2 linked regions of the Alicycliphilus denitrificans K601 genome follow. The protein of the gene in region 2 interacts with the protein of the main gene of each other region in a pairwise test. Links are inferred from orthologs where the notes say so. Each region holds a gene or a part of one and is shown on either strand. Other genes may lie near its edges. The genes, in order: ruvC and ruvA.

Region 1 (11,975 bases), 3.4 Mb from region 2 along the record:
CGCCGCCTCCATCGAGCTGCCGCTGGCCTGGGAGTTCGCGCCCGAGGACGAGTTCGGCTTCGCCGACCTGGCGCGCGAGTACTTCTCCGCGAGCGCCCCCGTGGCCGAGCAGGCCGGCATGCTGCTGGCGCTGTACGAGGCGCCGCACTACTTCCGCCGCGCGGGCAAGGGGCGCTTCAGGAAGGCGCCGGCCGAGATCCTGCAGCAGGCCCTGGCCGCCATCGAGAAGAAGAAGCAGGTCCAGGCGCAGATCGAGGCCTGGGCGGGCGAGCTGGCGGCCGGCCGCTGCCCGCAGCCCATCCGCGAGCAGCTCTACAAGATACTGTTTCGCCCCGACAAGAACGCGCCCGAGTACAAGGCCGTGGTCGAGGCCAGCCGCACGGCGCACCAGGCGCCGCTGGCGCTGCTGCAGGCGGCGGGCGCCATCGATTCGCCCTACCAGTTCCACTGGAAGCGCTTCCTGTTCGAGAACTTCCCCAAGGGCACGGGCTTTCCCCCGCTGGCCGCGCCGCAGCCGCCGCAGGATCTGCCGCTCGCGCCGGTGCAGGCCTACTCCATCGACGATTCGGCCACCACCGAGATCGACGACGCCCTCTCCGTGCAGGGCCTGGGCACGGGCACCGTCACGCTGGGCATCCACATCGCCGCGCCCGGCCTGGCGATCCAGCCCGGGGGCGACCTGGACAAGGTGGGCCGCCAGCGCCTGTCCACCGTCTACATGCCCGGCTACAAGATCACCATGCTGCCCGACGAGGTGGTGCAGATCTACACGCTGGACGCGGGCCGCGCCAACCCGGCCGTGTCGCTCTACGTGACCATCGACGAGGCGACGCTCGCCATCACCGGCACCGAGACGCGCCTGGAGCGCGTACCCGTGACGGTGAACCTGCGCCACGACCAGCTCGACCACATCGTCACCGAGGCCTGGCTGCAGGACGCCTCCGTTCAGCACGAAAACACGCCCCAGCCCTTGCTGGACCTGCGCGAGCAGCTATCATTCCTGCACCGCTTGGCAAAGCAGCTGAAGGCCGGGCGCGAGCAGGTGCGCGGCAAGCCCGAGACCTTCAACCGCCCGGACTACAACTTCCGCCTGGAGGGCAACGGCAAGGCCGAGCCGACGGGCAGCGAGACGGTGCGCATCACCACGCGCCAGCGCGGCGCGCCGCTGGACCTGATCGTGGCCGAGGCCGCCATCGTCGCCAACAGCACCTGGGGCCAGATGCTGGCCGAGCACGGCGTGCCCGGCATCTACCGCAGCCAGGCCAGCCTGGCGCCCGGCATCAAGGTGCGCATGGGCACCAAGGCCCTGCCGCACGCGGGCATCGGCGTGAAGAGCTACGCCTGGGCCACGTCGCCGCTGCGCCGCTACGTGGACCTGGTGAACCAGTGGCAGATCATCGCCTGCGCGCGCCACGGCAAGACGGCCGCGCTGGCCGCGCCCTTCAAACCGAAGGACGCCGAGCTGTTCTCCATCATTAGCAGCTTCGACGCCACCTACGGCGCCTACAACGGCTACCAGGCGGGCATGGAGCGCTTCTGGACGCTCAAGTACCTGCAGCAGAACCAGGTCGCCGAGCTGGACGCCACGGTCATCAAGGACGGCATGAACGGCGACTTCCTCGTGCGCGCCGACACCCTGCCCCTGGTGCTGCCCGTGCTGGGCGCCCAGGGCCTGCCGCGCGGCGCGCGCGTGCGCGTGAAGCTGGGCGCCATCGACGAGATCACGCTGGACGTGAACGGCACGCTGCTCGCGCGCCTGGACGACCCGGCCGACCAGAGCGACGACGGCCCCGTGGACGAGGACGAGGAAGAAGCCGTGGCAGGGCCTATCGCCATCGCGGTGGACATCGACGAAACCGATGGGACGGGTACCGAGGCCGGCGCCGGCCAGCCGGGATAATCCTGCGCCGTGAACATCGCCTCCACGCTCCGCCGCCTGAGCACCCTGCAGATCGCGCTGGGCCTGTCCATCGCCATCCACGCGCTGCTGCTCACGGTGCGCTTCGTCGACCCGGAGCGCTTCGACCGCGTGTTCCAGGACACGCCGCTGGAGGTCATCCTGGTCAACGCCAAGTCCGGCGAACGCCCGGACAAGGCCCAGGCCATCGCCCAGGCCTCGCTCGCCGGCGGGGGCGACGCCGCCAAGGGGCGCGCCACCAGCCCCCTGCCCTATTCGGCCCTGACCTCCATTGGCGACGACCTGGAGGAAGCGCAGCGCAGGATGGACCAGATGCTGGAGCAGCAGACCCAGCTACTGGCCCAGGTGCGCCAGCAGCTGGCCATCCTGCCCAAGCCCGACCCGCGCAAGGCGAGCGAACACGCTGAAAACCAGGCCCAGGAGGAAAAGCGCCGCCAGCTCGTGAAGCTGCTGGCCGAGATCGAAAAGCGCATCAACGAAGAGAACGCCCGCCCGCGCAAGCGCTACATCAGCCCCGCCACGCGCGAGGAGGTGTACGCCGTGTACTACGACCAGTTGCGCCGCAAGGTGGAGGACAAGGGCACGCAGAACTTCCCCGAGCAGGGCGGCAAGAAACTCTATGGCGAGCTGATCATGATCGTGACCGTGAACCACGACGGCCGCGTGCTCGAAACCGAGGTCGTGCAGGGCTCGGGCAACCGCCAGCTGGACCGCCGCGCCGAGGCCATCGCGCGCGCGGCCGGGCCGTTCGGCCACTTCGGCCCGGCCATGCGCGCCAAGGCCGACCAGATCGCCGTCGTCTCGCGCTTCAAGTTCACGCGCGAGCAGATCCTGGAAACCGCCGTCCGCTGACCATTCATGACGACCACCCCCGACCTCTATTGCGTGATGGGAAACCCCATCGCCCACAGCCGCTCCCCCTGGATACACGCGCGCTTCGCCGCGCTCACGGGCCAGCACCTGCGCTACGAACGCCGCCTCGTGCCCATCGACGGCTTCGCCCGGGCGCTGCGCGACTTCGCCGCCGAGGGCGGGCGCGGCTGCAACATCACCGTGCCCTTCAAGCTCGAAGCCGCGCAGCTGGCCACCCACCGCAGCGAACGCGTGCAGCTGGCCGGCGCGGCCAACACCCTCAGCTTGCGGGACGGCGCCATCCACGCCGACAACACCGACGGCCTGGGCCTGGTGGCCGACATCGAGCAAGGCGCCGGCGTGCCGCTGGCCGGGCGCGACGTGCTGCTGGTGGGCGCGGGCGGCGCGGCCGCGGGCGTGCTCGGGCCGCTGCTGCGGCGCCAGCCCCGCCGCATCGCCGTGGTGAACCGCACGGCCGCGCGCGCCCAGGCCCTGGTGGCCAGCCACGCGGCGCTCGCATCACTACAAAAAACAGAGCTGCTGGCGCTTGACATGCAAGCGCCAGCGGCCGATTTCGACATCATCATCAACGCCACCGCCAGCAGCCTGGAAGGCGCCGCAGCCCCCGTGCCCGCCAGCGTGCTGCGCCCCGGCAGCCTGGCCTACGACATGATGTACGGCCCCGCCGCGCAAGGCTTCCTGGACTGGGCCGCGCAGCACGGCGCCCAGCCGCGCGACGGCCTGGGCATGCTGGTGGAACAGGCGGCCGAGGCCTTCCTGATCTGGCGCGGCCTGCGCCCGCCCTCCGCCCAGGTGCTGGCCGAGCTGCGCGCGGCCATCGCCGCGGGCGCCTGAACCCTCTCCATCCATGCGAGCCCTGCTGCGCTGGATCGCCCTGGTGCTGCTGGCCCTGCTGGCGCTGCAGCTGTTCTTCGTGGCGCGCATCGCGGCCATGGCCGTGCTGGCCCCGGAATCGACCAGCTTCCAGCGCTCCGAGGCCTGGGCGCAGCTGCGCCAGGACGGCGGCCTGCGCTGGCGCCAGCAGTGGCTGCCCTACGCCCAGATCTCCGACCACCTCAAGCGCGCCGTGGTCACGTCGGAGGACGACAACTTCGTCAACCACGACGGCGTGGACTGGGACGCCATCGAGCGTGCCTGGGAGCGCAACGCGCGCGCCGAGGCCCTGGCCGCCAAGGCGCCCGCCACGCGCGCGCCGCGCATCCGCGGCGGCTCCACCATCACCCAGCAGCTGGCCAAGAACCTGCTGCTGTCGGGCGAGCGCAACTACGTGCGCAAGGGGCAGGAATTCGTGCTCACGCTGCTGCTGGAGCAGCTGCTGAGCAAACGGCGCATCCTGGAGATCTACCTCAACAGCGTGGAATGGGGCACGGGCATCTTCGGCGCCGAGGCCGCCGCCCAGCACTACTTCAAGAAAAGCGCCCGCCAGCTCACCGCCCCCGAGGCCGCCCGCCTGGCCGTCATGCTGCCCGCGCCCAAGCGCTTCGAGAAAACGCCGAACTCGGCATACCTGGCCGGGCGCACGCGCACCATCGTGGCGCGGATGGGGAATGCCGAGCTGCCTTGAACGGCAGGCGGATGAACCCTTCAATGCCCACCCAATCCCTGCGCACGATGTACGAAACCGCCGTCGCCGAGCTATCGAGTGCGGCGGCGTCGAGGCTTGCGTCGGGCGCGACCGAAGAGGACGTCGCCCGCTGGGCCGTGGCCGAACGAAACACCCTCAAGCAGACCTACCGCGCCCTCACGCCCAAACCGGTTCTGGCACGCATCGAGGCCAAGACCCTGGAGCGCTACGGCAACAAGATCGGGCCCACTGCCGACGACCTCAAGGCCGCCGGAAAGTCCTGGAAGGAAATCATCGATTCCGCGACGCGCGCGGGTGATCATGACGATGCTTTCTTTCGAGAGGGCTAGAGGGCGGTTGGGCAGGGTTCGGCCAGAAACAACCTATGACTTCAGGAAGGAATGATCACTCAAGGTTGAACCTACGAGAGGGAAGCCGGTTCGTCCACTTTCGCGGGAAAGTTGGTAACCCACATTTGAAGTCCCCTCGAATTTCTGAGCCAATCAGAAGTAGAGGTTGGGGAACAGTTTGACACGGTATTCGACCGGTGGGATTCGGCCGAGGGCTTCGTGGGGTCGATGGTGGTTGTATCGGTGCAGCCAGTCGGCCGTCATGTCACGCACCTCCTGCAGGCTGTCGAAGACGTAGCAATCGAGCACCTCGGTACGGTAGGTCTTGTTGAATCGTTCGACATAGGCGTTCTGCGTGGGCTTTCCGGGCTGGATGTGATTGAGAGCAATGCCCTTGCTCTGCGCCCATTGCGCTAAAGCATGGGCGATGAACTCCGGGCCGTTGTCCAAGCGAATCGACAGCGGTGCACCGCGTACTTCCACCAGTTCGTTCAAGGCCCGGATGACGCGAGCAGCCGGCAGGCTGGTGTCGACCTCGATGCGCAAGCCTTCGCGGTTGAACTCGTCGATGACGTTGAAGGTCCTAAACCGCCTGCCGGACCACAGCGCATCGGCCATGAAGTCGCAGCTCCAGCCCTGGTTGGGTTGGCCAGCGGCCTGTAGTGGCTGTTTGATGCGCGCGGGCAGCCGCTTCTTGCCGCGCCGTGGCAGGTTCAGCCGCAGTTCGCAGTACACACGCCAGAGCACCGTCTTGCCCCAGGGCTTGCCTTGGTGACGGGCACTGTCGTACAGCAGGCCAAAGCCGTGACGCGGGTTGAGCGCCATGTGCGTCTGGATGAAGGCGATGACCCCGGAGTCGTCGCGCGCAACGGCTCGGTAGCGCAGGGTGGAGCGGGCGATGCCGCTGGCCTGGCAGGCACGTCGCTCGCTCATGCCGTGCTCGTCCACGAGGGTTTGAACGACCATCTTGCGACGCTCCGGGGTCAGAGCTTTCGATCAACGACATCCTTGAGCGCGTGGTGCATCAGCGCCAGGTCGGCGTACATACGCTTGAGCTTGGCGTTCTCGTCCTGCAGTTGGCGAAGCTGCGCCAGGTGAGAGACCGTCATGCCCGAGAACTGACTCTTCCACTTGTAGTACGTCGGCTCGCTGATGCCGTGCTTTCTGCACGTCTCACCGACCTTGGCACCCATCTCGACTTCTTTGAGGATGCCCACTATCTGGGCTTCGCTGAATCTGGATTTTTTCACGTAGAGACTCCTGCCGGGGGAATTCTCTACTTCCGGGTGGTTCAGGTTTTCGAGGGGACTTCACTCGTGACTGCGCGTCCCGAAGACGGTTTTGGAACGTTGATATGGAGGGCAACTCAGGTCGGAATCTGCGGATACGCGGTCCACTCGTCCTCCGGCCACCAGCCCGTATCATCCCCTCCATGCCTGCCCAGTTGACGCACCTCCTTCTGCCGGGATCGGCACGTTTGTCGGTACGTGCTCCCTATACCCGGCACAGCCGGCGCTCTTTCATTCCATGCGCCGGCACCTTGACTCGAAACAGCCTCTAACGCCCACCCAACAGGCGCCAACAGCTCTATTTTCGATAGCAATGAGAATCCTGGGAATCGACCCCGGCCTGCAGACCACGGGCTTTGGCGTGGTGGACGTGGACGGCCAGCGGCTGGCCTACGTGGCCAGCGGCACCATACGCACGACCGGGCTGGCGCTGGGCGACCTGCCGGGCCGGCTCAAGCTGCTGTTCGACGGCATCACCGAGGTCGCGGCGCGCTACCGGCCCGATGCGGCGGCGGTGGAGATCGTCTTCGTCAACGTCAACCCCCAGTCCACCCTGCTGCTGGGCCAGGCGCGCGGCGCGGCGCTCACGGCGCTGGTGAACGCCGACCTGCCCGTGGCCGAGTACACGGCGCTGCAGATGAAGAAGGCCGTGGTCGGCCACGGCCGCGCGGCCAAGTCGCAGGTGCAGGAGATGGTGCGCCGCCTGCTCGCCCTGCCCGGCCTGCCGGGCACCGACGCGGCCGACGCGCTGGGCCTGGCCATCACCCACGCCCACGCCGGCGCGGCCATGGCGCGCGTGGGGGCGGTGGCGCAGCTCTCGCGGCGCCAGCACGCCATGTACAAGGGCGGGCGCAGCTATTGATTTCAGCCGACGGCCCGGGGCACGGCGGCAAACGTGCTCGTTCCCAGCCAGCGGCGCAACGCGCTCTGGCGCTCCGGCGTCCCCATGAAGCGGATGGCGCCGCTACCGCTGGCCTGGGCCCAGCCCACGTGGCCCAGCCACAGCGCGGTGAGGGTGCGCAGGTCGGTGCTCACGTACAGGTCGACCTCGAAGCCGGGGTCCACCGTGCACAGGTCCACGTCGCACGCGGGCTCCACGATCAGCCAGTAGTTGCGCTCGGACAGCGGGCGGTCGCAGAAGATAAACTCGATCGTGGTGCGCGCCGCCGGCGCCGGCTCCGGGTGGACGTGGCGGCGGATGTCCCACATCAGCAGGTTGGCGTCCAGGTGGCGCAACGTGGCCTCGGTCTTCACCCAGCGCTGGCCCCATGCGCCCACCGCCTCGACGATGGGGCGCAGTTCCCGGCCGGCCTGCGTCAGGCGGTAGACATGCCCCTCGGCCGCGCCCGCCGCCCGCGTGCGCTCCACGATGCCAGCCGCCTCCAGTTCCCTGAGGCGCTTGGCCAGCAGCGCCGACGACATGCGCGGCACGCCGCGGCGCAGGTCGTTGAAGTGGCTGGATCCCATCATCAGCTCGCGCACCACCAGCAACGTCCAGCGGCAGCACAGCACCTCCGCGGCCATGGCCACGGGGCAGAACTGGCGGTAGCTGGCTGAGGCCATGGGCTTGCCTTCCGCGCGGGGCGCGCCGCGCGGCAAACGCCCAATCTACGCCGATCGCGGGGCGGCCGCCAGTTCAGAGAGTGAACCGGCCGGCTTCACAAACAGAACTTGAGCCTCCCGGGCCCGTGGCGCAGCATGGTCCTAGGGCGAATCGACATTCAAACACCCCCGCCGCCAAGACCCTGGGCGGTCAACGGCTAGGCGCGAGCCGCGCCGTGTATCGGGATACACCAGCGGCGAGCAACGACGCCGGAGGCTGCCCAGGGCCTTGGCCCGAAGGGTGCCCATAGCGGCCCGCCATGCGTCGTTGCTCCTCGGTTGCTGGTGCCACCAGCGTCCTCCTCGCGCCTGGCCTGGCGGGCCGCTATGGGCAACGACGGGGGTGTTTGAATGTCGATTCGCCCTAGAGGGCGGCCTCCAGTTCGGGCATGGCGATCCGCGCTTTGGTGAGCGCCATGCCCAGGTTGGCGGTGCGGAGGCACACGAAGACGGCGACGTAGTCGGGCTGGGTCTTGCCGCGCAGGCACACGTGGATCAGGTTGTCGCTGTTGACGATGATTTCCTGAAAATAGTGGTGGTCGTCGTTGTCCTGCAGGCCGCGCGACTTCTTGAACATGCGCTCGATCAACGGCACGTTGGGACCGTTGAACAGATCGGCTGTGGCGGCGGCCACGAGGTCGATGACCTCGCGTGGATGGGAGTCCACCGTCTTGATGGCGAGCAGCATGCCCGATGCGGTGTCCACGTAGCCCGCGGCCAAGCATTCCGGAACGGATGCGGCGACCTTGTTGAGTGTTGTATTGATCGTCATGGGTTTTCTTTCTTGGGTCAAATGATCTTGCGCAGGATCGTGTCCTCGTACCGCTGCAGGAACTCTGCCGGCCAGGCAATGCACGACCAGCATCTCGCCCCGGCGCAGCAGGGTCAGGTCATGCTTCATCGCGTTGACCACGCTGGGCAGGGGCGCGGACACGTCGTCTGCCAGCGTGGCGGGATCGGCATCGGGCGCGGGCAGCGCGCAACTGCCCGTGCGCACGAACTGCTGGCCCGCCTCGGCCTGGGCGCGCATCGTTGCGTAGAGCGCCTGCACGGCCTGCACCTGCTCGTGCATGGGCTGCGTGCGCACCGACAGGAGGCCGGTGATGCGGTCGCCTTCGCGCATGGGCGTGACGTTGGCCTGCACCCAGTAGAAGTCGCCGTTCTTGCGCCGGTTCTTCACGAGGCCCGTCCACGGCCGGCCCGACGCGATGGTCTCCCACATGTCGCGGAAGGCCTCCGCGGGCATGTCGGGGTGGCGGATCATGTTGTGGGGCTGGCCCAGCAGCTCCTCGCGGGCGTAGCCGCTCACGTGGATGAACGCGTGGTTGCAGTAGGTGATGCTGCCGCTGGTGTCGGTGACCGAGACCAGGGTGTCGCGCTCGTCGAAGGTGAATTCGCTGGCGGTGACGGGCAGGTTGATGCGCATGGTGCGTCCTTGGGAATGCGCGACTGCGCGAGCGCCTCCTCCAGCCGCGCGCCGAGCGCGATGCGCCGCTGCAGCGCCTGGCCCCAACCCCACGCTCACCGTGCTGCACGGGCTGGCCGCGGGGCTGGGCGTGTCAGTGCTGGAACTGCTGTCTCCGCCGGAGGAGGGGATGGAGCGCGCGCGTGAAAAGCCTGCAGCCCGTCTCCCGTGGCCGGGTGAAGGGGTGACAATCCGGGCTTTCCCTTTTTTGCCCTCCGTGAAGGTACGCGCGATGACCGATTCCCTGCGCCGGCGCCTGCTGGCCGCCTTGCCCCTGACCCTGCTGCCCTGGGCCGCCAGCGCCCAGCCCGCCGCCCCGTGGCCCGCCCGGCCCATCCGCATGGTCGTCGCCTATCCCGCGGGCGGCGTCAGCGACGTGGTGGCGCGCGCGCTGGGCGAGAAGCTGGCGCAGCGCCTGGGTACGCCCGTGGTGGTGGAGAACAAGGCCGGCGCTGGCGGCACCATAGGCATGGACGCGGTGGCCAAGGCCGCGCCCGACGGCTATACGCTGGGCTTTTCCGCCATCAGCCCGCTGGTACTCAACCCGCACCTGGGCAAGTCGCCGTTCGATCCCGAGCGCGACATCGCGCCCGTGGCCAGCGTGATGTATTCGCCCGTGCTGCTGCTGGGCACGCAGGCCCTGCAGGCGCGTGATTTCCAGGGCCTGCTGGCCGGCGCCAGGGCGCACCCGGGGCAGGTGCGCTGGGCCACCTCGGGCCTGGCGTCGCTGGGGCACATCATGCTCGAACACATCATGCAGGGCGCGGGCGTGCAGATCACGCACGTGCCCTACAAGGGGGGCGGCCAGCAGCTCAACGACGCCCTGAGCGGGCAGTTCGAGGTGCTGTCCACCAACGCCGGGCCGGCCGTGATGCAGCACATCCAGGCGGGCAAGCTGCACCCGCTGGCCGTGGGGGCGCCCAGGCGCCTGGAGTCGCTGCCCGACGTACCCACGCTGCAGGAGCTCAAGCTGCCCGCGGCCAACCTGAACTCGGTGTTCGGCATCTTCGCGCCGGCCGGCACGCCCGCCCCCATCCTGGAGCGCCTGAATGCCGAGATCAACCGCGCCCTGGCGCAGCCGGACGTCAAGGTGCGCCTGGAGGCATCGGACAACGTGCCCACGGGCGGGACGGCGGCGCAGTTCCAGCGGCAGATCGCCGCCGAGTCCGAGAGCAACGCGCGCATCATCCGCGCGGCTGGCATCCGGCTCAACTAAAAAAGAAGAAAGAAGGCCGCTACGCCTCTGCGGTCATGCTGTCGGCCCAGGCCAGGGCCTGCAGATGGGCCCAGTTGACCTGGCGGTTGGACAAGTGCAGCGCCTCGGCCGTGCGCGCGAAGGCTTCGTCGTCGCCGCTCTCGCAGGCGCGCGTGAGCTCCAGGAAGGGGGCGAACACGCCCTGGTTGCGCAGCAGCGCGTCGAGCACCGGCTCGGGCAGAGCCACGCTCTCGAGCGCACGCTTCATGGGTATGCCCAGCATGGTGTCGAGCAGCGAGAACACGCCCACCACGAAGGCGTTGTCGCATTCCTCGGGCGGCAGCAGCTCGGCCGCGAGCAGTTCCATGAGGCGCCCGCGCACCACGGCGGTCTGGCCCACGGCGGGTGGCGCGCCGTCCTTGCGCGAGGTGGTCAGCAGCAGCGCCGCCCAGCGGAACATTTTCTTAAGCCCCAGGATCATCACCGCGTGGCGGAACGAGGTGATCTCGCACGACAGGCCGAACCCCGAGGAGTTGATGAAGCGCAGCAGGTTGAAGGACAGGGTGGGGTCCTTCTTGAGCAGGTCCTCGATCTCGGCCGTGCCGGCCTGCTGGCGCACCAGGTTGATGAGCTGGATGATGGTCGCCTGCGACGGGCGTATGGTCTGCGCCTTGACCAGCGCCGGGCGGGCGAACCAGTAGCCCTGGAACAGCTTCACGCCCAGGGCGGCCATGCGCTCGTGCTGCTCGGCCGTCTCCACCTTCTCGGCGATCAGGGTGGCCTGGGAATTGGCGCGTGCGAACTTCACCAGCGGCTCGGCCAACTCGGGCTTGAAGGCCTGCATGTCCAGCTTGATGAACGAGGCCAGCGGCAGCCAGCCCATGTAGGCGCGCCGCAGCACGTCCTGGCTGAAGGCCAGCCGGAAGCCACGCGTGCGCAGCGACTGCAGCGTGGGCAGCATCTGCTCGATCTGCTCGGGCGTGGCGCCCGCGGCCAGCGTGGGCACCTCCAGCACCACCTTGTCGGGGTGGATCAGCTCCAGGTGGCCGCCGGCCAGGCTTTCATGCGTGCAGTTGACGAAGACGATCGTCTTGCCGATCAGCGCCTCGGAGCCGGCGTAGGACAGGGCGTTGAACAGCAGCGACGCGTCGCTGGCCGCGGTGTGGGAGTCGGCGGCGGTGTTGCGGTCGAACAGCTCGTATCCGTAGACGGCACGCTGCTCGTCCAGGATGGCCTGGCGCGCGATGATCACGAGGTTGTCTGCATCCACCGGGCCGCTTTGCGGCACGGTGGACAGCGATGAGTCGGGGTCTGCGGTACTGGACATGGATGGGTGTGGTGCGTGAGTTGTCTGCGGAAAAGGTTCAGCCCTGCGTCATCTGGTCGGCCCAGGCCAGGGCTTGCAGGTGGGCCAGGTTGATCTGCTGGCTCGACAGGCGCAGCGATTGCGCCGCCTGGTCGAAGCGGCTGTCGTCGCTGGATTCACAGGCTTCGGCCAGGGTGAGCAGCTGGCCGTACGCGTTGTCGCGCCTGAGCAGCGCCGCGGCCAGCTCGTCGGGCAGGTGAAGCAGGCTCAGGGCGGGCTCGAGCGGCATGCCCAGCATCTGGTCGAGCATGGAGAAGACGCCGATCACGAAGGCCTGGTCCGCCTGCTCGGGCGACATGAATTCCCGGGCCAGCAGCTCCATGAGGCGGCCGCGCACCACGGCGGTCTGGCCC
Region 2 (11,910 bases):
CTGCTGGTCGAGGGTTTCTTCCCGCGCGTGTCCGTGGCCGACAGGCCGCAGACCCGCGCGCGCGCCGCGCTCACGCAGCTGGGCCTGCCCTACGCGCAGGACGCGGCCGTCACGCGCCACCTGGCGGCCTTCCTGTCGCGCCAGACCGGCGCCACGGGGCAGATCGAGGGCCTGCAGGGCACACAGGCGCAAGGCGCGTCCTTCCTGCACCCCACGGCCATCCTGTTCAACGGCGGCGTGCTCAAGGCCCCGCAGATCGAGCAGCGCATCCTGGAAGTTGTCAACGGCTGGCTTGCCGCCGAGGGCGCGCCGCCCGCCCGCCTGCTGGCGGGCGCCAACCTCGACCTGGCCGTGGCGCGCGGCGCCGCCTACTACGGCCACGTGGCGGCCTCGGGCCGCGGCGTGCGCATACGCGGCGGCACGGCGCAGAGCTATTACGTGGGCGTGGAATCCAACATGCCGGCCGTCCCCGGCATGGAGCCGCCGATCTCGGCCTTGTGCCTGGCGCCGTTCGGCATGGAGGAGGGCTCGGAGGTGGCGCTCGATGCCCAGGAATTCGGCCTGGTCGTGGGCGAGCCCGTGCGCCTGCGCTTCTTCGGCTCCAGCGTGCGGCGCAATGACACCGTGGGCACGCTGCTGGACTTCTGGGGCCCCGAGGAGCTGGTGGAGCTGCAGGAGATCGAAGCCCACCTGCCCGCCGAGGGCCGCACGCCGGGCGAGGTCGTCCCCGTCACCCTGCACGCACGCGTGACCGGCATCGGCACGCTGGAGCTCGATGCCGTGCCGGTCGGGGGCAGCGAGCGCTGGAAGGTGGAATTCGACGTGCGGGCCGACACCCCGGCCGCATGACCGCCGCCACCGGCAGCCACGCGCGCCACGCGGTCGGCATAGACCTGGGCACCAGCCACACCGTGGTGGCCCATGTGCCGCTCGATGGCAGCGCGGCCGACATCGCGCTGCTGGCCATTCCCCAGCGCGTCTCGGCCGCCGAGGTGCAGGCGCAGCCGCTGCTGCCCTCGGTGCGCTACCAGGCCGCGCCCGGGGAGCTGGGCGATGCCTGGCGCGCACCCTGGCCACCGCTGGATGCAACGGAAGAAGCGCCCGCCACCATCGGCCGCTGGGCGCGCGAGCTGGGCGCGGCCGTGCCGGCGCGGCTGGTGGGAAGCAGCAAGAGCTGGCTGTCGCACCCCGGCGTGGACCGCACCGCGCCCATCCTGCCCTGGGGCGCGCCCGAGGGCGTGGACAAGGTCTCGCCGCTCGCCGCGTCCGCCTCGTACCTCGCGCACGTGAAGGCCGCGTGGGATGCGTTTCAGCCCGACGCGCCGCTGCACCGGCAGGCCGTGGTGCTCACCGTGCCCGCATCGTTCGACGAAGGCGCACGCACGCTGACGCTGGAGGCCGCGCGGCTCGCGGGCCTGCCCGCCGTGCAACTGCTCGAAGAGCCCAAGGCGGCGTTCCACGACTGGCTGGTGCTGCAGGGCGACGCGCTGGCCGCGCGGCTGGCCAGCAGCCGCCTGGTGCTGGTGGTAGACGTGGGCGGCGGCACGACCGACCTGACGCTGATCCGCGTGGAGCCCTCGCCGGGCGGCCTGCCCACGCTCACGCGCACGGCCGTGGGCGAGCACCTGATGCTGGGCGGCGACAACATGGACCTGGCCCTGGCCCACCAGCTGGAGCCGCAGTTCAGCACCGGCGCGGGCGAGCGCCTGCCCGCCGCGCGCTTCGCCCAGCTGGTGCAGCGCTGCCGCCAGGCCAAGGAGCAGCTGCTGGCCGCGGCGGCGCCCGAGTCCGCCACCGTCACGCTGCTGGGCGGCGGATCGAAGCTGCTGGCGCAGGCGCGCTCGGCCACGCTCACGCGCGCGCAGGTGCTGCAATGCGTGGTGGATGGCTTCCTGCCGCCCGCGCGGCTCACCGACGCGCCCGCCCGGCGCCAGGGCGCGCTGCGCGGCCTGGGCCTGCCCTACCCGGCCGACGCCGCCATCTCGCGCCATCTGGCGCAGTTCCTGGCCCGGCATGCGGGCGGCGAGCTGCCGGACACGGTGCTGCTCAACGGCGGCGTGTTCCACGCGCATGCGCTGGCCGAGCGGCTCACGCAATTGCTCGGCGAATGGCGCGGCAGCCCCGTGCGCGTGCTGCACAACCCGCATCCGGACTGGGCCGTGGCGCGCGGCGCCGCAGCCCATGGTCTGGCGCAATACCAGTCAAATCAGCCTCGAGGGCATGCCGGACAAACGTCAACAACTCCCAAAACCATAGTACCGCGCATAGGCGGCGGCGCGGCGCGCAGCTACTGGCTGGTGCTGCCGGGCAAGGCCGGTGCCGCGCCCCAGGGCGTCTGCCTGCTGCCGCGCGGCACCGAGGAAGGCACGCGCCTGACGCTGGCCGGGCGGCGCTTCGCGCTGCAGCTGGGCCAGCCCGTGCGCTTCGCCCTGGTAGCGCGCAGCCAGGGGCAGGCGCAGGCCGGGCAGATCGCCTCCCTGCAGGGCGAGGGCTGGGTGGAGCTGCCGCCGCTGTCCACCGTGCTGCCCGCGCCCGAGGGCCGCGCCACGGCCAGGGCCGAGGTGCAGCTGCAGGCCTGCATGAGCGAGGTGGGCGTGCTGGAGCTGCGCTGCATCGACGCCCAGGACGCGGCCCGTTCGTGGCTGCTGCCCTTCGCCGTGCGCGGCGCGGCCGCGGGCCCTCGCCCGGAAGGAGAGGAAGAGAGCGAACCCAAAGGCCAGACAGCGCAGGCCATCGCCCTCATCGAGCGCATCTTCGGCAACCAGGCGCAGCAGGTGGCGCCCAAAGAGGTGCGCCAGCTGCGCGCGGCGCTGGAAAAGACCCTGGGCGCGCGCGAATCCTGGGGCCTGCCCCTGCTGCGTGCGCTGTTCGACGCGCTGCTGGAGCGCGCCAGGCGCCGCCGGCGCACGGCCGAGCACGAGCGCGCCTGGTTCAACCTGGCGGGCTGGTGCCTGCGCCCCGGCGTGGGCGCCGAGCTCGACGGCTGGCGCATCGGGCAGGTCTGGCAGCTGCACGCCCAGGGCCTGGGCCACGCCGGCGAGGCCGCCAACTGGACCGAGTGGTGGGTCTTCTGGCGCCGCGTGGCCGCGGGCCTGGGTGAAGAGCAGCAGATGCAGCTGCTCGAATCCGTGGCCGGCTGCATGCAGAAAACCGTGCAGCGCGGCCAGGGCAAGGCCGCCTGGGGCAGCTACGACGACATGCTGCGCCTGTTCGCCGCCATGGAGGCCGTGCCCTGGCAGTACCGCCAGGAGATGGGCCAGTGGATGCTGGCGCGCCTGAAGCGCCCCGGCGAGCCCCCGCAGACCTGGTGGGCCATAGGCCGCCTGGCGGCGCGCGTGCCGCTGGCCGCCAACGCCCACAAGGTCATGCCGCCCGAGGCGGCGCAGGAATTCCTCGACGCCGCGCTGGCGCAGGACTGGCGCCGCAACGAGCACGCGCTGTTCGCCGCCGTGCAGATCGCGCGCATGACGGGCGACCGCGCGCGCGACCTGTCCGACGCCCGGCGCGCGCTGGTGCTGGACAGGATGCGCGCCACGCACGCCCCCGCGCGCTGGATTGCCATGGTCGAGCAGGTGACGGACATGGACGCCGAGGACCAGCGGCGCAGCCTGGGCGACAGCCTGCCGCCGGGGCTGGTGCTGGTGGGGTGAGCGCCGCGGCGGGCTACCCCCCCGGCTTCAGCCATTTGTACAGCGCCGCCCGGTAGCTCAGGTCGAAGCGCCCGAAGTAGTCCACGCCGGTGGGCGCCGTGCAGCTGGCCGTGCCGCCGTAGAGCTGGCCGGTCACGTAGCGCTGCTCACCGATGGTGATGAACGCCGCCGCGCCGCTGCTGCCGCGCTCCGTGCTGCCCTGCTGCCAGTCCAGCACCAGGAAGCCGCCGCTGCCGGAATCGCTGGCGCCGCAGCTGCCGCCGCTGCAGTTGCCATAGCGCCGCAGCGTGCCCAGGCTGAGCTTCTGCAGGTCGCCCTCGGGATGGTGCACGCTGGCCAGCGCCGTGCCGACCGGGACGCCGCCGTAGTACGAGCCTGCATAGACGATGCCCGCGGGCGCCTGCCTGTTGAGCCGCATGAACGAGGTGTCGGTGGCGGCCGACGCGTACAGCAGCGTGGCGCCGCCCGTGAGCCGCCAGGCGCCGGAATTGACGCCGCCGCCGCAGCTGGCCGCGCGCAACAGCCAGTCGGTGACGAGCGTGGAGGCCGCCGCCTGGGTGGAGATGCAGTGGTTGGCGCCCAGGAAATACGGCGTGCCGGACGAGGCCGCGTCGTTCAGCAGCGTGCCCGTGCAGTAGAAGCTGGCGCCCGTTTCGTCCACGTAGGTCATGCGCGCCACCGAACGGCTCTGCTCCAGGTAGGCGGCGTCGCAGCTCACGTCGATCTCGCAGCTGCCGGCATCGCCCAGCGCCTTGGCGGTGACGCCCCCCTCCGCCTCGGCGGGCGAGACCGTGAAGTGCGACAGCCCGGGCACGGCCAGCTGCACGGCGGCGGGCGACGCGGCAGCGGGAATCTGCACCTCCAGCGTGGTCTGCGGGCCGCCGAAGTCGGGGCTCCAGTAGGTGCGCGCCACCGCGTCGGCAGCGCCGGCGCGGGCGTTGCGCTCGGCCACGTCCCGCAGCTCCTGCGCGCCGACCTCGACGGCCTCGTCCCGCGCCGCGCCGTAGAAGCGCAGCACGGCGCCCGGCGGCAGGGCCTGCACCAGCACGCCCAGGCGCACGCCGCGCGCGCCTTGCGACTCGAAGCGCAGGGCCGCCACCTGCGCGCCGTCCGGGCCGGGGTTCCAGCGCAGCAGCGCGGCGGTGGCCGCCACGCTGGCCGTGCCGGCCACGCTGCGCGGCTGGCCGATCTGGCGCGGCACGCCCGGCGCCGCGGGCGCGCCGGCGGCCGCCTTGGCAATGGACTCGGGCAGCGGCCCGAGGATGACGGCCCGCGTGTCCGCGGGGTCGGCCAGCGCGGAGGACGTCTGCGCCGCAGCCTTGGCCACGCCGGCTGACTTGCCGGGGTCGTAGGGCTCGATGCGCTCGCTCCATGCGGGCGCCTCCGGGGTGCCGCTGCCGCCGCCACCGCTGTCGCTACTGCCGCTGCCGCCGCCGCAGGCGGCCAGGGCCAATGCCATGGGCAGCGCGGCCCACCGGATTGTGCAAATGCGCATGTTTTTCACTCCTTCGTGCAAGAACGTGGCCGGAGCCCTACCGGGCCAGCGACTTCAGCGCCAGCTTGATCCCCTCGCTCACGCCCACGTCGGCCGGCAGCCCCTTGAGCGCCGCCGCGGCTTCCTTGTCGTTATAGCCGAGCGCCAGCAGCGCCTGGAGAATGTCGGCCTGGTCCGCGCTGGCCGCGTGCGGCCTGCCGCCCATGTCCGCGCCCAGCTTGCCCTTGAGCTCCAGCAGCAGGCGCTCGGCGGTCTTCTTGCCTATGCCCGGCACCTTGACCAGGCGGCCTGCCTCCTGCAACGACACGGCCTGCGCCAGGTCCGCCACGCCCAGCCCCGAGAGGATGGACAGCGCCGTGCGCGGCCCCACGCCGCTGACCTTGATGAGCTCGCGGAACGCCTGGCGCTCCTGCTGCGTGGCGAAGCCATAGAGCAGCTGCGCGTCCTCGCGCACGATGAACTGCGTGAGCAGGCTCACCGGCTGCCCCACGGCGGGCAGGTTGTAGAAGGTGCTCATGGGCACCAGCACCTCGTAGCCCACGCCATGGCAGTCCAGCAGCACCTCGGGGGGGTTCTTTTCCAGCAGCGCGCCGGTCAATTTGCCTATCATGCGAATCCTTTGCCGCGTCGCACGCGGCGTCCCACGGAATTATCAGCGTGATACTGCGCCACACCTTCACACCGCATAACAACCTGCGCCTGTCCCACCTGTGCGGCCCCGCCGACGTGCACCTGCGCACCATCGAGGCGGCGCTGCAGGTCAAGATCGCCCACCGCCACGAGCAGTTCAAGGTGGACGGCCCCAAGGCCCGCGCCGCCCAGGCCATGGAGCTTTTGCAGGCACTCTACGAGATGGCGGACCACCCCATCAAGGAAGACCACCTGCAGCTCATGCTGGCCGGCGACGCCAGCATGATGGACGAGGAGGACAGCCCCGCCCCGCTGACCACGCGCCGCGCCGACCTGCGCGCGCGCACGCCCACCCAAAGCCTGTACCTGCACAACATCGCCACGCACGACATCACCTTCGGCATAGGCCCGGCCGGCACCGGCAAGACCTACCTGGCCGTGGCCTGCGCGGTCGATGCGCTGGAGAGGAACGCGGTGCAGCGCATCGTGCTCACGCGCCCGGCCGTGGAGGCCGGCGAGCGCCTGGGCTTCCTGCCCGGCGACCTGACGCAGAAGGTGGACCCCTACCTGCGCCCGCTGTACGACGCGCTGTACGAGCTGATGGGGTTCGACCGCGTGCAGAAGGCCTTCGAGCGCAACGCGCTGGAGATCGCGCCGCTGGCCTTCATGCGCGGGCGCACGCTCAACAACGCCTTCGTGATCCTGGACGAGGCGCAGAACACCACGCCCGAGCAGATGAAGATGTTCCTCACGCGCATAGGCTTCGGCGCGCGCGCCGTGGTCACGGGCGACGTGAGCCAGATCGACCTGCCCAAGGGCTCCCTGAGCGGCCTGATCGACGCCGAGCGCGTCCTGAAGCGCGTCAAGGGCATCGCCGTGACGCGCTTCACCAGCGCCGACGTGGTGCGCCACCCGCTGGTGGCGCGCATCGTGGACGCCTACGACGCGCAGCGCAGCCGGCGTGGCACAGGCGAATGACTCCTGATTCGATAGCTTTCAGCGCTTACCTGAAGGGCGTCAAAGGCAAAAATGGCTCTTAACCACCTCACCCTCTCCCTGCAATTCGCGCGCGACGCCTCCACGCACCGCGCGGCACTGCCGCGCCACAAGGTGGCGCGCTGGATACGCCACGCGCTGGCCGTTGACGCCGAGATCACCGTGCGCATCGTCGGCAGCGAGGAAGGCCGGCGCCTGAACCGCGAGTTCCGCCGCAAGGACTACGCCACCAACGTGCTCACCTTCGACTACCAGCAGGAGCCCACGGTGCTGGCCGACCTCGTGCTGTGCGCTCCCGTGGTCGAGCGCGAGGCGCGCGAGCAGGGCAAGACGCTACAGGAGCACTACGCCCACCTGCTCGTGCACGGCGCGCTGCACGCCCAGGGCTGGGACCACGAGACCGGCGAGCAGGACGCGCAGGAGATGGAGGCCTACGAGACTGAAATCATGCGGGAGCTGGGCTTCGCCGACCCCTACGCCGGCTGATCAGATCGCGTAGTTCTCAGACGAGGCGCTCCTGCCCCTGCCAGAACTGCGCGCGCAGCGTCTTCTTGTCCACCTTGCCCAGCGGCGTGAGCGGCAGCGCCTCGGCAAACTGCACCGCCTTGGGCGCGAGCACCGGCCCCTTGTGCCGCTGCACGAAGGCCATCAGCTCCTGCGGCTCGGGGCAGGCCGCGCCGGGCCTGGGCACCACCACGGCCAGGACCGCCTCGCCCCACTTGGCGTTGGGGATGCCGATCACCGCCGACTGCGCCACCGCCGGGTGCAGCGCTAGGCAGGCCTCGACCTCGGTCGAATAGACGTTGAAGCCGCCGGTGATGATCATGTCCTTGGCGCGGTCCACCAGGTACAGGTAGCCCTGCTCGTCCATGCGCGCCATGTCGCCCGTGTGCAACCAGTCGCCGGCAAGGGCCTTGGCGGTCTCCTCGGGGCGGTTCAGGTAGCCGTCCATGACCAGCGGGCCGCGCACGCACAGTTCGCCGACCTCGCCGGGCGGCACCTCGCGCAGCTGCGCGTCCAGCAGCCGCACCTCGTTACCGGGCAGGGGGCGGCCGCAGGACTGCAGCAGCGCGGGCCGCTGCGGGTCGTGCTCGTCCCTGCGCAGATAGGCGATGGTCATGGGCGCCTCGGCCTGGCCGTAGATCTGGCCGAAGATGGGGCCAAACACGCGCAGCGCCTCGGCCAGCCGCGCCGGGGCAATGGGCGCCGCGCCGTAGAGCACGAGCTGCAGGCTCGACAGGTCGTAGCGCGCGCGGTCGGCGCAGTCGAGCAGCGCGTAGATCTGCGTCGGCACCAGAAAGGTCACGCTGATGCGCTCGTCCTGCACGGTCTGCAGGAGCGAAGCCGGCGAGAACTTGTCGGCCAGCACCAGCGTGCCGCCGCGCAGCAGGGTTGGCAGCACCAGCGAGCCGCCCGCGTGCGAGATGGGCGTGGCCACCAGGCAGCGCGCCGGCGCGGGCCACTCCCAGCCGCCCAGCTGCTGCAGCAGCATGGTCAGCGCCGTGCGCTGGCGGTGGACCACGCCCTTGGACCGGCCCGTGGTGCCGCCGGTGTAGGAGATCTTGTGCACGTCGTCGGGCTGGACCTCGATGGGCGTTTCCGAGCCGTCGAACGCCGCCGAGGCCGCGACCGCGTCGGCGCCGAACGGGGCGGGCCCCAGCGAGACCACCGTCCGGGCGATGCCCAGCGCTGCCAGCTCGGCCCCGCGCCCGGCAAAGCGCGCGCCGTCCACCACCAGCAGCCGGATGCCGGCGTCGCGCAGCACGAAGCCCTGGTCCTCCAGCGCCCCCATGGGGTGCAGCGCCGTGTAGCGCAGCCCCAGCAGCTGGGCCGCAATGACAACGACCACCGCCTCGGGCGTGTTGCCCGCCAGCATGGCGATGCCGTCCTGGCGCCCCAGGCCCAGGGACTGGAAATAGCGCGCCATGCGGTGGCAGCGCTCAGCGAGCCCGGCATAGGACCAGCGCACTCCGCCGCCTACCAGGGCCTCGCGGCCGGCAAAGGCCCGGAAGGCCGAACGATGCTGCGCGGCCATGGTGCCGCCGGTGTGGAGGTGGTTCATGCCGCCATCGTAGAGCAGCCCAGGCCCCCGGATTTCCCGGCGCAAGGCCCCCGGCTCAGCGCGCCGTATCCACCACCACCCGGCCGCGCACCTGTCCCGCCAGCAGGCGGGGCGCCAGCGCCACGACGTCGGCCAGCCCTGCCACTTCGGTATTGCGCTGCAGCACCTCGCGCGGCAACTCCTGCGCCAGGCGCTGCCAGGCCCGCTCGCGCCGCTGCACGGGGGCATAGACGCTGTCGATGCCCAGCAGGGACACGCCGCGCAGGATGAAGGGTGCGACCGTGGCTGGCAGGTCCATGCCCTGCGCCAGTCCGCACGCGGCCACGCAGCCGCCGTAGCGCACGCTGGCGCAGACGTTGGCCAGCGTATGGCTGCCCACGCTGTCCACGGCCGCGGCCCAGCGTTCCTTCTGCAGCGGCTTGCCCGGCGCGTCCAGGCTGCCGCGCTCCACGATCTGCGCGGCGCCCAGCGCCTGCAGATGCGCGGCCTGCTCCGGGCGGCCGGTGCTGGCGTGCACCTCGAAGCCCAGGCGCGCCAGCAAGGCAACGGCAATGCTGCCCACGCCGCCGTTGGCACCGGTGACCAGCACGGGGCCATCGGCGGGCGCGACGCCGCGGTCCTGCAGCGCCATCACGCACAGCATCGCCGTGTAGCCCGCGGTGCCGATGGCCATCACATCCTGGGCACTGAACGCCTCGGGCCGGCGGATCAGCCAGTCGCCATTGACCCGCGCCTGCTGCGCGAGGCCGCCCCAGTGCGTTTCGCCCACGCCCCAGCCGTTGAGCAGCACCGCATCGCCGGGGCGAAAGCGCTCGTCCTCGCTGTCGATCACCGTTCCCGCGAAGTCGATGCCGGGCACCATGGGGAACTGCCGCACCACGGGCGAGCGGCCGGTGATGGCCAGCGCGTCCTTGTAGTTCAGCGTCGAATGCGAGACCGCAACGCGCACCGTGCCCTCGGGCAGGCGGGACTCGTCGATCTCCACGCATTCGGCATGGGTTTCGCGCGGGGCGGGTTGGGTGAGCAGCAGGGCCTTGAACATAAGAAACTCCGTCGGATGGGAAACGAATGGCTTCAGTGATGCGCCCCGCCCAGCACGCCGTTGCGATGCAGCTGCTCGATGACGGCATCCTCGATGCCCAGTTCCTGCAGCAGTGCATGGCCATGCTGGCCCAGGCCGGGGGCGGGCGTTTGCGGGGCCGGCTCGCAGCCTCCGAGCCGGAAACCCAGGCCCGGGGTCTGCACGTCCGAGCCCTGCGCACCATAGCGCACGGGCCGCAGCGCACCGGTATCCCGCGCTTCGTCCAGGAATTCCCCCAGGCGCCGCACGCGCGCGGCCGGCACACCCACCGCGTTGAGCCGCGCCTCCATGTCGGCAGCGCTACGCCCGGCGAAGGCGGCGCGCAGGCGCTCCTGCAGCGCGGGCAGGTCGCGTGCGACGACGAAGCCCCCTTGCGGCGCGTTGAAGGCGTCGATGTCGAGCAGCGCCGCGTCGTCGCACAGGGCCTCCAGCCCGAGCACGCCGGCCAGCAGCCGGAACTGCGCCGGCGTGTTGGCGGCGGTGGACAGCCAGCCATCGGCGCACCGGTAGGTGTCGGCCGCCGGGCTGCCGGTGTAGCCGCGATTGCCCACGCGCCGGGGCTCGGTGCCATGGGTGAGATAGGTGCAGGCATGCGGGTACATGAGCATCATCGAAGCCTGCAGCATGGAGGCATCGATGTGCTGGCCGGCACGTGCGCCCGGCGTGCCGGCATTGCGCTTGTGCAGCGCGGCCGTGATCGACAGCGCGCCCAGCATGCCGACGGCCACGTCGATCACCGGGAAGCCCACTTTCACGGGCGGCGCGTGCTCATCGTCGCCCGCCATCATCATCATGCCGGTCAGCGCCTGCACCACGTGGTCGTAGGCGCCGCGCCGGGCCCAGTCGCCCTGCTGGCCGAAGCCCGAGATGGAGCAGTAGACGACATCGGGCCGCAGCGCCCGGATATCCTCGTAGCCCAGGCCGTAGCGCGCCACCACGCCGGGGCGGAAGTTCTCGATGAACACGTCGGCCGTGCGGGCCAGCGCACGCACGATGTCCGCTCCTTCGGGCTGGCGGATGTCCACCGCCAGGGAGCGCTTGCCGGCATTGAGCGCCACGAATCCCGAAGGCAGTCCACCCTCGTTCTTTTCCCCCGGCGCATGGCTGTTGCGCATGACCTCGCCGCCGGGCGGCTCGATCTTGATGACCTCGGCCCCCAGCTGGGCCAGGTAGTGCGAGGCCAGCGGCCCCGCGATCACGTGCGACATGTCGACGACGCGCACCCCTTGCAACGGCTTGTCCATATCCATTCTCGCTTTCGGCTCAACTGTTGGCCGTGATGCCGGCCAGCTGGATGATCTCGGCCCACTTGCGGTTCTCGCTGCGCACGAAGTCGGCAAACGCCTGGGGCGACGCGCTGGCCGTGGCCTCGTTGCCCACGGCCTCGAAGGCCGCGCGCAGCGCAGGCTGCGCCGCCACCTTGCGTACCGCGGCATTGAGGGTGTCCAGCACGGCCGGCGGCGTCTTGGCCGGGGCCCACAGGCCGAACCATGACTCCTGCACCGCCAGTTCGTTGTTCAGCACTTCCTGCAGCGTCGGCACGTCGGGCAACTGGCTCAGGCGCTTGCGGCTGGTCACGGCCAGGGCGCGCAGCTTGCCGCCCTGCACCTGGGGAATGCCCGTGCCCGCCACCGGGAACGCATATTGGGTGTCGCCCCGGATCAGCGAGGCGGCGATCTCCACCGAGCCCTTGAGCGGGATGTGGGTCACCTGCAGCCCGGCCAGCGACGCCAGCGTGGCACCGGCCAGGTGGGCCGATGTGCCAATGCCGCCCGAGCCATAGTTGGCCTGCGCCGGCTGCGCCTTGAGCGCGGCGATCAGCTCCTGGGCCGTGCGCCACGGCGCATCGGCACGCACCACCAGCACCGTGGGCGAGGACATCAGATTGCTGACGGGGGCGAAGTCCCCGATCGGGTCGAAGCGCAGCCCCGGCTGCAGAAGTTTCTGGATCAAGTGGGTATTGGAGCCCAGCAGGCAGGTATAGCCGTCGGCCGGC

Evidence for each region.
Region 1: the proteins of ruvA (region 2) and ruvC interact in binary tests that used the Escherichia coli proteins (3 or more experiments, as listed by UniProt). The link is inferred for Alicycliphilus denitrificans K601 from one-to-one orthologs.

Annotation. Positions count from the first base shown.
Region 1 is NC_015422.1:3,959,078-3,971,052, reverse strand. The notes cover bases 5,229-8,081. They hold ruvC (crossover junction endodeoxyribonuclease RuvC), read left to right. Parts: upstream 5,229-6,307; coding sequence 6,308-6,856; downstream 6,857-8,081. Other genes in these bases: ALIDE2_RS25820 (PAS domain-containing protein), read right to left, coding at 7,961-8,081; ALIDE2_RS18880 (winged helix-turn-helix transcriptional regulator), read right to left, coding at 6,859-7,557. Also shown: ALIDE2_RS18920 (ribonuclease catalytic domain-containing protein), read left to right, coding at 1-1,900; ALIDE2_RS18915 (TonB family protein), read left to right, coding at 1,910-2,770; aroE (shikimate dehydrogenase), read left to right, coding at 2,777-3,625; mtgA (monofunctional biosynthetic peptidoglycan transglycosylase), read left to right, coding at 3,639-4,355; ALIDE2_RS18900 (hypothetical protein), read left to right, coding at 4,379-4,705; more of ALIDE2_RS25820, read right to left, coding at 8,082-9,022; ALIDE2_RS18870 (Bug family tripartite tricarboxylate transporter substrate binding protein), read left to right, coding at 9,294-10,277; ALIDE2_RS18865 (EAL and HDOD domain-containing protein), read right to left, coding at 10,297-11,583; ALIDE2_RS18860 (EAL and HDOD domain-containing protein), read right to left, coding at 11,621-11,975.
Region 2 is NC_015422.1:562,300-574,209, reverse strand. Bases 3,970-6,757 are described here. They hold ruvA (Holliday junction branch migration protein RuvA), read right to left. Parts: upstream 5,756-6,757; coding sequence 5,183-5,755; downstream 3,970-5,182. Other genes in these bases: ALIDE2_RS02700 (PhoH family protein), read left to right, coding at 5,803-6,753; ALIDE2_RS02710 (trypsin-like serine peptidase), read right to left, coding at 3,970-5,145. Also shown: ALIDE2_RS02720 (Hsp70 family protein), read left to right, coding at 1-849; ALIDE2_RS02715 (Hsp70 family protein), read left to right, coding at 846-3,650; more of ALIDE2_RS02710, read right to left, coding at 3,664-3,969; rRNA maturation RNase YbeY, read left to right, coding at 6,805-7,257; ALIDE2_RS02690 (AMP-binding protein), read right to left, coding at 7,274-8,833; acuI (acrylyl-CoA reductase (NADPH)), read right to left, coding at 8,889-9,875; ALIDE2_RS02680 (CaiB/BaiF CoA transferase family protein), read right to left, coding at 9,908-11,158; ALIDE2_RS02675 (Bug family tripartite tricarboxylate transporter substrate binding protein), read right to left, coding at 11,178-11,910. UniProt on the Escherichia coli protein: The RuvA-RuvB-RuvC complex processes Holliday junction (HJ) DNA during genetic recombination and DNA repair.